2 regions of the Rhodoferax sp. P1_F3 genome follow, and region 1 is predicted to be linked to the other one. Evidence: predicted binding sites of a transcription regulator. Region 1 holds the regulator's gene; the other holds the start of a gene.
The links. Region 1 encodes FNR, which switches genes on or off when oxygen is low (the NO sensors DNR and NnrR bind a similar motif). Its sites were predicted from a motif close to TTGATNNNNATCAA; they were not measured.
Positions count from the first base shown of each region.

Region 2: the regulator FNR is predicted to act here: its motif matches at 2,313-2,326, upstream of AC1DZ5_RS12765 (hemerythrin domain-containing protein).

Region 1 is NZ_JBFUBO010000006.1:261,038-266,888, forward strand. Features, by position in the region: gene ccoP (cytochrome-c oxidase, cbb3-type subunit III) at 1-842, shown strand, start outside; gene ccoG (cytochrome c oxidase accessory protein CcoG) at 864-2,333, shown strand; gene AC1DZ5_RS12035 (FixH family protein) at 2,344-2,625, shown strand; gene AC1DZ5_RS12040 (hypothetical protein) at 2,649-2,885, shown strand; gene fnr (fumarate/nitrate reduction transcriptional regulator Fnr) at 2,889-3,608, opposite strand; gene hemN (oxygen-independent coproporphyrinogen III oxidase) at 3,804-5,204, shown strand; gene AC1DZ5_RS12055 (sulfite exporter TauE/SafE family protein) at 5,214-5,851, shown strand, end outside.
Region 2 is NZ_JBFUBO010000007.1:32,340-38,190, forward strand. Features, by position in the region: gene AC1DZ5_RS12755 (CRTAC1 family protein) at 1-305, shown strand, start outside; gene AC1DZ5_RS12760 (vanadium-dependent haloperoxidase) at 302-1,660, shown strand; gene AC1DZ5_RS12765 (hemerythrin domain-containing protein) at 1,674-2,258, opposite strand; gene AC1DZ5_RS12770 (DUF748 domain-containing protein) at 2,410-5,851, shown strand, end outside.

The DNA.
Region 1 (5,851 bases):
GCCTGTTGCTGCTGTGGTTCAGCGGCAAAGCCAAGGCCATGACCGCGAACGACAACACCACCGGCCACGTGTGGGACGGTGACCTGCGCGAGATGAACAACCCGCTGCCCCGCTGGTGGGTGTGGCTGTTCGTCATCACCATTGTGTTTGCGCTGGTGTACCTAGCCTTGTACCCGGGCCTGGGCAACTTTGCAGGCAAGCTGGGTTGGACCCAGGCGGGCCAGTACCAGGCGGAGGTAGACAAGGGCAACCAGGAAGTTGCCCCCCTGTATGCCAAGTTCGCTGCCATGAAGCCCGAAGACATTGCCAAGGACCCCCAGGCCCATGCGATTGGCGAGCGACTGTTCATGAACAACTGCTCCCAGTGCCACGGCTCTGATGCGCACGGCTCCAAGGGGTTCCCCAACCTGACGGACGCTGACTGGTTGCACGGTGGTACACCTGACAAAATCGTCGAAACCCTGACACTGGGTCGTGTGGGCCAAATGCCACCGATGGCTGCGGCTGTGGGCACGCCCGACGATGTGAAGAACGTGGCCAACTACGTACTGAGCCTGTCGGGCAGTCCCCATGACTCGGTGCGCGCTGCATTGGGCAAGTCCAAGTTCGCGGCCTGCGCTGCTTGCCATGGACCTGATGGCAAGGGCAACCAGGCTCTGGGTGCCCCCAACCTCAGCGACGATATCTGGCTGCATGGCTATGGCGAGAACGCCATCATCGCCATGGTGAACAACGGCAAAGTGAACCAGATGCCAGCACAGGCAGACAAGCTCACCACCGCCCAGATCCAAGTGCTGGCCTCCTACGTCTGGGGCCTGTCCAACGGCGCTGCAGCGAAGTAAGGGCTGGTGTCGGGAACCCACTTGAACACTTCTACCAACGCCCCGCACAACAAGGTGATCCCCATCGCCGTGTCGCCTGACAAGGGGCCAATTGCGCCCCCTGAAGGGGCCGATGCGGAGATGGTGGCGCTGTACGAGGCGCACAAGAAAATCTACCCGCGTAGCGTGACGGGTTTTTTCTCACGCTGGCGTTGGGCCTGTGTGTTCTTGACCCAACTGGTCTTCTACGGCCTGCCGTGGCTGGAGTGGGGCCAGCGCCAGGCCGTGTTGTTTGACTTGGGTGCGCGACGATTCTTCATATTCAACCTGGTGCTGTACCCGCAAGACTTCGTGTACCTCACGGGCTTGCTGGTCATCTCCGCGCTAGGCTTGTTTCTGTTTACTGCGGTAGCGGGGCGGCTGTGGTGTGGTTATGCCTGCCCGCAAACGGTCTACACCGAAATCTTTCTCTGGCTGGAAAAACTCACCGAAGGTGACCGCTCGGTCCGCATGCGCCGCGATGCCGGACCGTGGACTCCCGAAAAACTGCTGCGCAAAACGGCCAAGCAGTGCCTGTGGATCGGTGTGGCACTGTGGACCGGCTTTACCTTTGTAGGCTACTTCACACCCATCCACACGCTGTCCAGTGAAGTGCTGGCGTTGACTTTGGGTCCATGGGAGATTTTCTGGGTGCTGTTTTATGGCTTTGCCACCTATGGCAATGCCGGCTTCCTGCGCGAGCAGGTGTGCAAATACATGTGCCCGTATGCGCGTTTCCAAAGCGCCATGTTTGACAAAGACACGCTGGTGGTCACCTACGACCAGGAGCGTGGTGAGCCGCGTGGCGCACGGTCTAAAAAGGCCGACCCTGCGGCCCTGAACCTGGGGGCCTGTGTGGACTGCAGTCTGTGCGTTCAGGTGTGCCCCACGGGCATCGACATCCGCAAGGGGCTGCAATACGAATGCATAGGCTGTGGTGCCTGCGCCGATGTGTGCGATACGGTCATGGACAAGATGGGCTACCCCCGGGGGTTGGTGAAATATTCCACCCAAAACGCTGTGAGCCAGCATTGGACCCCGGCCCAGACCTTGCGCCATGTGCTTCGCCCGCGCGTGCTGGTGTACACCGGAATTTTGGGGGCAGTGGTGGTGGCCATGCTGGTGAGTTTGTACCTGCGGCCCGCCTTCAAGGTGGATGTAGAGCGGGACCGCGGTGCGCTGGCCCGCATCGCTCCTGGTGGTCGTATTGAAAATGTGTTCCGTCTGCAAGTGATGAACGCCGCTGAAACCCAACAGCGCTTTGCAATCGCGGTGGAAGGGCTGCCCGGGCTGGCGGTGGCGTCTGAGCCCGCGATTGAGATTGACGCCACCCAGTCGCGCTGGGTTGCCGTGCGCGTGCAACTGCCTTATGAAGGTGCTGCGGCTGGCTCGCACCCCTTCCATTTCACGGTGACCGCAGAGCAGGGCGGTGCCCAGGTTACCGAAAAATCCGTGTTTATTGTTCCCCGTTAAGGAGATTTTTATGTCCGATTCCGCAACAATTGATTCGCGCCCCTGGTGGCAATTTGGTCATGTGTGGCTGGTGGTGTCTGGGCCATTGACCGTGGTGATCGCGAGCTTCTTCACCTTCTACCTTGCGGCGGTGGGAACCGACCCACTGGTCGATGAGAACTACTACCAAAAGGGCGTGGAGATCAACCGTACCTTGTCGGATGCTCCGCAAAGTCTGGCGCCTGCCATGCAGGCGCGTAACCATGCGGCGACTGGGGTGGTAGATCCCGTCATGGTGCCCAAAGCGCCCTGACCGGGGTGCGCGAAAGGAGTTCTATGCGCGGCAAATGGATGGCCATTGTCTGGCCGGCCTTTTTGATGGCTTGCGTGCTGGAGATACTGGTGTTCGCACTGATAGACCCACAGGATTTGCAGTGGCTGGGTCTTCCCCTGGAACTCTCACGCAAGGGCGTCTACACCTTGTTTTTTTTCACGTTCTGGGCCGTGACGTCGGTCTCCAGCATACTCACCGCGGTACTCAGCCTGAGTGCTGCCGAGATCAACGAAGAATAAAGATCAGCTGCAGATCTTGGGATTGACGATGTCCTTGAGTGCATCGGTGTTGAGAATGCGCACGTGGCGCTGCTTCACCTCCACAATGCCGTCGTCCACAAACTTGGAAAAGGTGCGGCTTACGGTCTCCAACTTCAGACCCAGGTAGCTGCCGATTTCCTCGCGTGTCATGCGCAAGACCAATTCCGACTGTGAAAAGCCCCGTGCATGCAGGCGCTGCACCAGGTTCAGCAAAAATGCCGCCAGACGCTCCTCGGCCCGCATGCTGCCCAGCAGCAACATGACCCCGTTCTCGCGCACGATCTCGCGGCTCATGATCTTGTGCACATGGCGCTGTAGCGCGTTTACTTCGCGTGAGAGTTCTTCAATGCGGTCAAACGGCATGACGCAGACCTCTGCATCTTCCAGCGCAACTGCATCGCAACTGTGGCGCTCGTTCACGATGCCATCCAGCCCAATGACTTCACCCGCCATTTGAAAGCCAGTCACCTGGTCGCGGCCATCTTCCGAGGCCACGCAGGTTTTGAAGAAGCCGGTGCGAATGGCGTACAGGCTGGTAAAGCGCTCTCCACTGCGAAACAGGGTGTCGCCGCGTTTGACCTTGCGCCGGCTGGCCACCACGTCGTCAATGCGGTCCAGCTCGCTGGGGCTCAGGCCCAAGGGCATGCACAGCTCGCGCAAATTGCAGTTGGAGCACGCCACTTTGATGGTCTGCGGGCTCAGAGGCGCCGTAGACACAGGCGTAATGGCGATCGGCGTTTGGGCCTCGCCTGGTTTTCCGGTCCGCATAGTTGTTTCAAACATGGTATTCCCCTGATGCAAGTCAATTATCCGCCTAGCCAAGCGCGGGCGGCTTGATTTGGATCAAGGTCACGCTTCGCGGTTTGCGTCACAGTTGCTGCGTTAGATGGAGCATTCATGAACGCTGTCGCCGAACCCACCTCTGTACCCGAAGGATTGTTGACCCGTTTTGACGTTTCAGGGCCGCGTTACACCTCGTACCCTACCGCAGACCGCTTTGTGGAGGCTTTTACGGCCGATGACTATGCGCAGGCACTGTCACAACGCCGTAGCGGGGCCGCGGCGCTGGCGCTGGCGCTGTCCCTGTATGTGCACATTCCGTTTTGCGAGTCGCTGTGCTACTACTGCGCCTGCAACAAAATCATCACCAAACACCATGACCGCGCCGCGCCCTATCTGCGCTACCTGAGCCGCGAGGTGGACCTGCATACGGCCCTCATTGGCCGCGGACAGGCTGTCAGCCAGTTGCATTTGGGCGGCGGCAGCCCTACTTTTTTGAATGATGACGAGCTGCGCGAGCTCATGGGCATGTTGCGGCGCAACTTCAATCTCGCACCTGGTGGCGAGTATTCCATCGAAGTGGACCCGCGCACGATTGACGCACGGCGCCTGGACACCCTGGCCGAACTGGGCTTCAACCGCCTGAGCTTTGGTGTGCAGGACTTTGACCCCACCGTGCAAAAGGCGGTGCACCGGGTGCAACCGGCCGAGCAGGTGTTTGCGTTGGTAGAGGCCGCCCGGGCCCGTGGCTTTGAGTCCATCAATGTTGATTTGATTTACGGCCTGCCGCAGCAAAGCCCCGAGTCGTTCGACCGCACGCTGGCGCAGGTCAACCAGCTGCGCCCCGACCGCATCGCCCTGTATGCCTACGCCCATTTGCCCGAGCGCTTCAAGCCTCAGCGGCGCATTGCCACCGTCACCTTGCCCAGCGCAGCCTCCAAGGTGTCCATGCTCTCGCGCTCGTTGGCGGCCTTCATGGGGGCGGGCTATGTCTATGTGGGCATGGACCACTTTGCCTTGCCCCAAGACGCGCTGGCCGTGGCCAAGCGGCAAGGGCGGCTGCACCGCAACTTTCAGGGCTACAGCACCCAGCCCGATTGCGACCTGATCGCACTGGGCGTGTCTGCCATTGGTCGCATTGGCGCTACCTACAGCCAAAACGCCAAGACGCTGGACGAGTACTACGACTACCTGGACCAGGGACGTTTCCCCGTGGTGCGCGGCTTGGCCGTGACGCGCGATGACTTGGTGCGCCGCGCTGTCATCATGGCGCTGATGTGCCAGGGCCAGCTGCAGTTCGAGTCCATCAATCTGGCCTTTCTGGTGGAGTTCAAAAGCTACTTTGCCGCCGAAATGAAAGCCCTGGAGACACTGGTAGAGCAGGGCCTGGTGACGGTGGATGCCAGCGGCATCCAGGTCACCGCACAGGGCTGGTTCTTTGTGCGTGCGGTGGCCATGGTGTTTGACAAGTACCTGCAGACGGACCGTACCCGAGCCCGCTTTTCCAAGATCATTTAGCATCGTCGGATGCAAGCTTCTCTGGCGCTCACCGCCCTGATGATGGGCCTGGTGGGCGGTCCCCACTGCGTGGCCATGTGTGGAGCGGCCTGTGCCGGCATCGGGCAGGCGGCCGGCCCGCGCCAGACGTCTGCACTTCTGGGCTTTCAACTCGGCCGTGTACTGGGCTACTCAGCTTTGGGCGCGCTGGCAGCTGGTTCTATGCAGGGCCTGGGCTGGCTCACGGTGCAAAGTGCTGCGCTGCGCCCCGTGTGGTCCATGGTGCATGTGGCCGCGCTGGTGCTGGGCTTGCTGCTGCTGTGGCAGGCGCGTCAGCCGCTGTGGCTACAGGCGGGCGCTGGTGCGGTGTGGCGGCATACCCGCAGCCTGGGCCTGCGCTGGGGCCGGGGTGCGCCCCTGTTTCTGGGCATGCTGTGGGCCTTGTTGCCCTGTGGTTTGCTGTATTCCGCGCTGCTGGTGGCTGCACTGGCGGGGGATGTGCTGGCGGGCGCCGGTGTGATGGCGCTGTTTGCCGCCGGCACCTCGGTGACCATGTTGCTGGGGCCTTGGCTGTGGCTACGCTTGCGTGGCGGACAACTGGGGGACGGGCAGTGGGGCGTACGTCTGGCCGGGGCGGCTTTGGCAGCCAGCTCGGCTTGGGCTTTGTG
Region 2 (5,851 bases), on a different contig from region 1:
AGGCCAGCCACTGGCTGCAGCTGCGCCTGCAGCAACCAGAGGGCAACCGTGACGCCGTGGGGGCCTGGGTTGAGGTGAAGTTGGGTGAGGGAGAAACTGCGCGCGTGGTCCGCCAAGAGCTCACCGTGGGCGGCGGCCACGCCAGCGGCCACATGGGCTGGATGCACTTTGGCCTGGGTAGCGCGGCTACCGCGCAGCTGCGCGTGCAGTGGCCGCACGGCGGCTGGAGTGACTGGATGCCCGCGAAGGCCGATGCCTTCTACACCCTCAGCCCCCAAGGCCTCGTGAACTGGAAAGCCCCATGAAACACCGATTGCTCTCCCTGGGCCTGGTCTGGGCCTGCGCCTGGATCAGCGCGCTCTTGCCTGTGCATGCCCAGCAGGCCGCGCCCGCGGCACGTCCGGCCAACGCCTTCAGCGCCGGTGTGGCCAACGAATGGTTCAGCTTGGCCTTGCTGCTCACGCAGCAAACCCCGGGTTTCAGTCCGCCTGTGGCCTCGCGCGCCTTTGCCTACCTGGGGCTCACGCTGTATGAGTCGGTAGTGCCCGGCATGCCACAGAACCAGAGCCTGGCGGGCCAGCTCAACGAGCTGCAGTCATTGCCCTGGGCGCAACCCGACGAGGTGCTGCACTGGCCCACCGTGGCCAATGCCTCGCTGGCCACGATGACACGCATGATGTTCCCCACGGCCAGCGCCGAGAATCGCGCCCGCATCGACCTGCTGGAACGCAGCCTGCCGCTCAAGTACAGCCAGGACTTTGACCCCAACACGGTCACGCCCGAGATCACCAACCGTTCGGAGACCTTCGGCAAGCTCATGGCCATGGCCATCATGACCTGGGCCCGCACCGACGGCGGGCACGAGGCCTGGGGCCCGCTGCGCCGCAGCCAGCAGAACTATGTGCCGCCCAGTGGTGAAGGGCAGTGGTCGGCAACGCCGCCTGCGTTTGCACCCGCGCTCTTGCCCTGGTGGGGCGATGTGCGGCCTTTTGTGCTCAAGACCAGCAGCGCTTGCGCCGCACCCATGCCCCCGCCGTATTCCGAGAGCCCCAGCTCGGCCTTCTACAAAGAGGCCAACGAGGTCTACCAGGTGAGCAACAAAGCCACGCAAGAGCAACGCCAGGTCGCCCTGTACTGGGCGGATGACCCGCTCAAGACCCCTACACCGGCAGGTCACTGGCTCTACATTGCCAACGATCTGCTCAAGCAGCAAAAGGCCAGCCTGGCCCAGGCCGCCCAAACCCTGGTGCGCCTGAACATGGCCATGGCCGATGCCTTCATTGCGGGCTGGAAGACCAAGTACACGGTGAGCCTGTTGCGACCGGTGACCTATGTGCAGCTGGTGATCGACAGTAACTGGGTGCCCACCTTGATGCATACGCCGCCGTTCCCCGAGTACCCCTCGGGCCACTCGGTGCAGTCCAGCGCAGCGGCGGGGATTTTGGACGATGCGTTTGGGGCCAACAAACCGTTTACCGACAACACCCACAACGACCGGGGCTGGGGACCGCGCACCTTTGCCAGCTTCCGTGTGGCGGCCGACGAGGCGGCCATTTCGCGGATGTACGCGGGCATCCACTTCCGCAGCGGCATTGAGGGGGGCAAGGTGCAGGGGCGCTGCGTGGCCCAGCAGGTGCTGGGGCTCAAATTGACGCGCTAGGTGCGCGCGGTGCTCAGCCCTCGCCCACGCCTATGGGCGCAGGGGCCCGCATCACGATGCGGGTGAACAGGCGGTCGTAGATCGGGTCGCGCGGTTGCTTGCCCGTGAGCGGGTCGCAGTTGGTGGCAAAGGCGGCGTCCAGCGCGGCCCAGTCTGCCTCGCCCAGCACCGCCTGTGCCACAGGCAGGATGGCAGTTTCTTCGAGCTTCATGTGGGTCAGGTAGGCCGCCACGTAGCGACGCACGGCAGTATCAAAGGCGGCGTGGCGGCTGTCGCCCACCAATTCCCAGGCCAGCAGCAGGTGCTGCAGCTCGCGCACCGCGGCTTCGCTGTGGGCGTGGTCCTGCTCCAGTTGCACGATCACCTCCATCGTTTGCGGGGCCAGCCGCGCCACGCGGGGAAACAGCAGGTCGGACTCCTTGGGGTGGTGCAGCTTTTCGGGGAACTCGTCAATATAGAACAGCATGGCGCGCAGCACATCGAAAAAGCACTCTGGTTCGTCACCCGGCCCGCGGTCCAGCATCAGCAGCAGGGATTGCAGCATGGCACGCAGGGCCGCGTGTTCGTCTTTGATGGTTTGCAGGCTGTTTTGGGGCATGGCGAGTCTCCGGTGTGGGCCATGCAAGCTTCCCACGGCTGGCGTTCAGCGCACTTGATGCAGGTCAATAGCTGTGGTTGTCGTGGCGGCCCGTTACCATCGTGGCTGGGCACGGTGGTGCCGTGTCCAAGCCTTTAGGAACCGTTGCGCCATGACCTCTTTTTCTCCCCGTACCCTTACCTGGTTGCGCCGATTGGCCTGGACCGCCGCAGGGCTGGTGCTGCTTTGGGCCCTGGCCTGGCTGGCGGTGCCGCCGCTGCTCAAAAGCCAGGCGCAAACCCGGCTGTCGGTCTTGCTGGGCCGCACGGTGACCGTGGGTGCGGTGGACTTTGCGCCCTGGTCGCTGGAGCTCACCGTGCGCGACCTGGCAGTCGCCAAGGCCGACGGCAGCGGCCCGCAGTTCAGCGTGGCGCGCATCTATGTGGATGCCGAGCTGCAGTCGGTGCTGCGCCTGGCACCCGTGGTGGACGCGGTGGCGGTGGAGGGCCCCAAGCTGCAACTGACCCACCTGGGCGATGGCCGCTATGACATTGACGACATCCTGCAGCGCCTGAGCGTGCCGTCGGACGCGCCGCCTGGCCCTTTGCCGCGCTTTGCGGTCTACAACGTCACCCTGAGCGGCGGCAGCGTGGACTATGCGGACCAGAGCCTGCAGGGCCAGCCGCGCCAGCACACGCTGCGCGACCTACAGCTCAGCGTTCCATTCCTCAGCAATTTCGATTCGCAGCGTGACGTGCTGGTCTCACCACGCCTGGCCTTTGTGCTCAACGGCAGCGCGTTTGACACGGCGGCCCAAGGCACGCCGTTTGCCCAGACCCGCAAGGGCGAGGCACAGCTCAAGATCAGCCAGCTGGACCTCAAGCCCTACCTGGCCTACCTGCCCGCCAGCTTGCCCGTCAAGCCGCAAGGCGCGGTGGTAGACGCCGAACTCAAGATCGGCTTTGTGCAGACGCCCCAAACGGCGGTAAGCCTGTCGGGCGTGGTGACGGTCAGTCAGTTGGCCGTGAATGACGCGGCCGGCGCGCCGCTGCTGGCAGCGGACACAGTGCGCACCGAGCTGGCCGACGTGCGCCCGCTGGAGCAAATCGTCAAGCTCTCGGCCCTGACCATCACCAACCCGCATCTGCAGGTGGTGCGCGCCCGTAACGGCCACCTGAATCTGGACCTGGCGTCTGCCACGCCTGCAGCAGTTGCTCCTAAAAAAGGAGCTTCTCGCGCAGATTCCACGGGGGCTACAGGCCAAAAAGATGCTCAACCACCTGCCACAGCTGCCCCAGCACCCTGGACCTTGCAACTGGAGCAGCTGGCCTTGACGGGCGGCACCGTGGACTGGCTGGACCAGCAAACCCAGCCTGCAGCCAAGCTGGCGCTTGCCGATGTGGCGTTCACCGCCCAGGGCCTGCAGTGGCCCATGGACAAGCCGGTGACCACCGAAGGCTCGGCCACGCTGCCTGGCAAGGGAACATCGGCCCGCCTGGGTTTCAAGCTGGACGGCACGCTGCAGCAGGGCAGTGCCCAGGCCACGGTGAACGACCTGCCCCTGGCGCTGGCCGCGCCCTATACGGCCCAGTTTCTGGAGCCAGGTGTGCGCGGCCTGCTGGACGCCCAGCTGGGCGCCAGCTGGCAGGGTGACCAAATCAAGGCTACTGCGCAGCGCCTGGTTGTGCGCGATGCGGGTCTGGTGGCCAGCAAGCCCGCGGCAGGCGATGGCACAGCCCGTGGCGCGAACGGCCCTTCGTCGTCCGACCTGCCGCAGTTCAAGTTGCTGGAAATCACCGACGTGCAGGCCGACCCCGCGGCGCGTACCGCCCGCGTGGGCAAAGTGCTGCTGGCCCGTGCCAGCACCGGCATACGGCGGGATGCGGATGGGCAGTGGATGTTCCAGAGTTGGCTCAAGTCGGTGGCCACACCCGCACCGGCCGCCCCCACGGACAAGGCCGCGGCGCCTGCCGTGCCCTGGAAGGTTGCACTGGGTGAACTCAGTGTGCAGGACGCCAGCGCCGTGTTCTCCGACCGCACCCATGCCCGCCCGGTGCGGCTGGAGCTGTCGGCCCTGAACTTGTTGGTAAAAGATGCGCAGCTGGATGGCAAAAAGCCGGTGTCGGTAACGCTGAGTGCACATGTGAAGTCCGGCCAGGCCGAGGCCGGCAGCCTGCGCTACCAGGGCACCGCCGCCTGGGACCCGGTGCAGGCGCAGGGCAGTGTGGAGCTGCTGGAGCTGCCGCTGCATGCGCTGGTGCCGTACTTTGCCGAGCAGATCAATCTGGACGTGCTGCGCGCAGACGCCAGCTTCAAGGGCCAGCTGCGCTTTGCCAGCACGCCCAAGGGGCCCGAGGTGGTGTTGAAGGGTGATGCCCAGCTCGAAGACTTCCGCGCCAACACCGTGCAGGGCCCCAGCGGCGGCATTGCCGAAGAGCTGCTGAGCTGGAAGGCGCTCAACGTGCCCGGTATCGACCTGGCCATGGTGCCCGGTGCAGCCACGCGCGTCAGCGTGCGTGAGGCGGCGCTGTCCGATTTTTATGCCCGCCTGATCGTCAGCTCCACAGGCCGCCTGAATCTGCAGGACCTGATGAAGACGCCTGCGCAGGCCGATGCGGCCGCCAGCACCGGCCCCGCGGCGCCGGCACCTGCCGCGTCTGCGGCGATTGCCGCATCGGCACCCAACGCGGCGCCAGACGCCATCGTCAACATGGGCCCCATCAGCGTGGTCAATGGCAAGGTGCTGTTCTCGGACCGCTTTATCCAGCCCAACTACACGGCCGACCTGAGCGACCTGACCGGCAAGCTCAGCCAGTTCTCCAGCCAGCCCAGCAATGGCGTGGTACAGCTGGCCGATCTGGAGCTGCGGGGTCGCGCCGAGGGCACCGCCTCGCTGGAAATCACCGGCAAGCTCAACCCGCTGGCCAAACCGCTGGCGCTGGACATTGCAGGCAAAGTCCGTGATTTGGAGTTGCCCCCGCTCTCGCCCTATGCCGTGAAGTACGCGGGCTATGGCATCGAGCGCGGCAAGCTCAGTGTGGACGTGCACTACGCCGTGCAACCCGATGGCCAGCTCACCGCCAGCAACAAGCTGGTTCTGAACCAACTGAGCTTTGGCGACAAGGTGGAGGGCGCGCCCAACAGCCTGCCCGTGAAACTGGCAGTGGCCTTGCTGGCTGACCGCAACGGGGTGATCGATCTGGACCTGCCCATCAGCGGTTCGCTGAACGACCCGCAGTTCCGCATCGGCCCTGTCATCTGGAAGGTCATCACCAACCTCGTGGTCAAGGCCATTACCTCGCCGTTCAGCCTGCTGGCCAATGCGTTGGGGGGTGGCGGCAGTGCCGAGCTCAGCACCGTGGCGTTTGCGCCGGGCAGCAGCGCCCTGAGCGATGCCGCGCGCACCGGGCTGGACAAGGTGGCCAAGGCGTTGGTGGAGCGCCCGGCGCTCAAGCTCACGGTGGTGGGCCAGGCCCAGCTGGAGGCCGAGCGAGAAGCCGTTAAGCGCGAGAAACTCAAGGGCCTATTGCTGGCAGAAAAGCGCCGCCGCGCCAGCGGCCAGGGCCAGGACGCGGCGGCCGTGAACAGCTACACCGTCGAAGAAATGCCGGTGC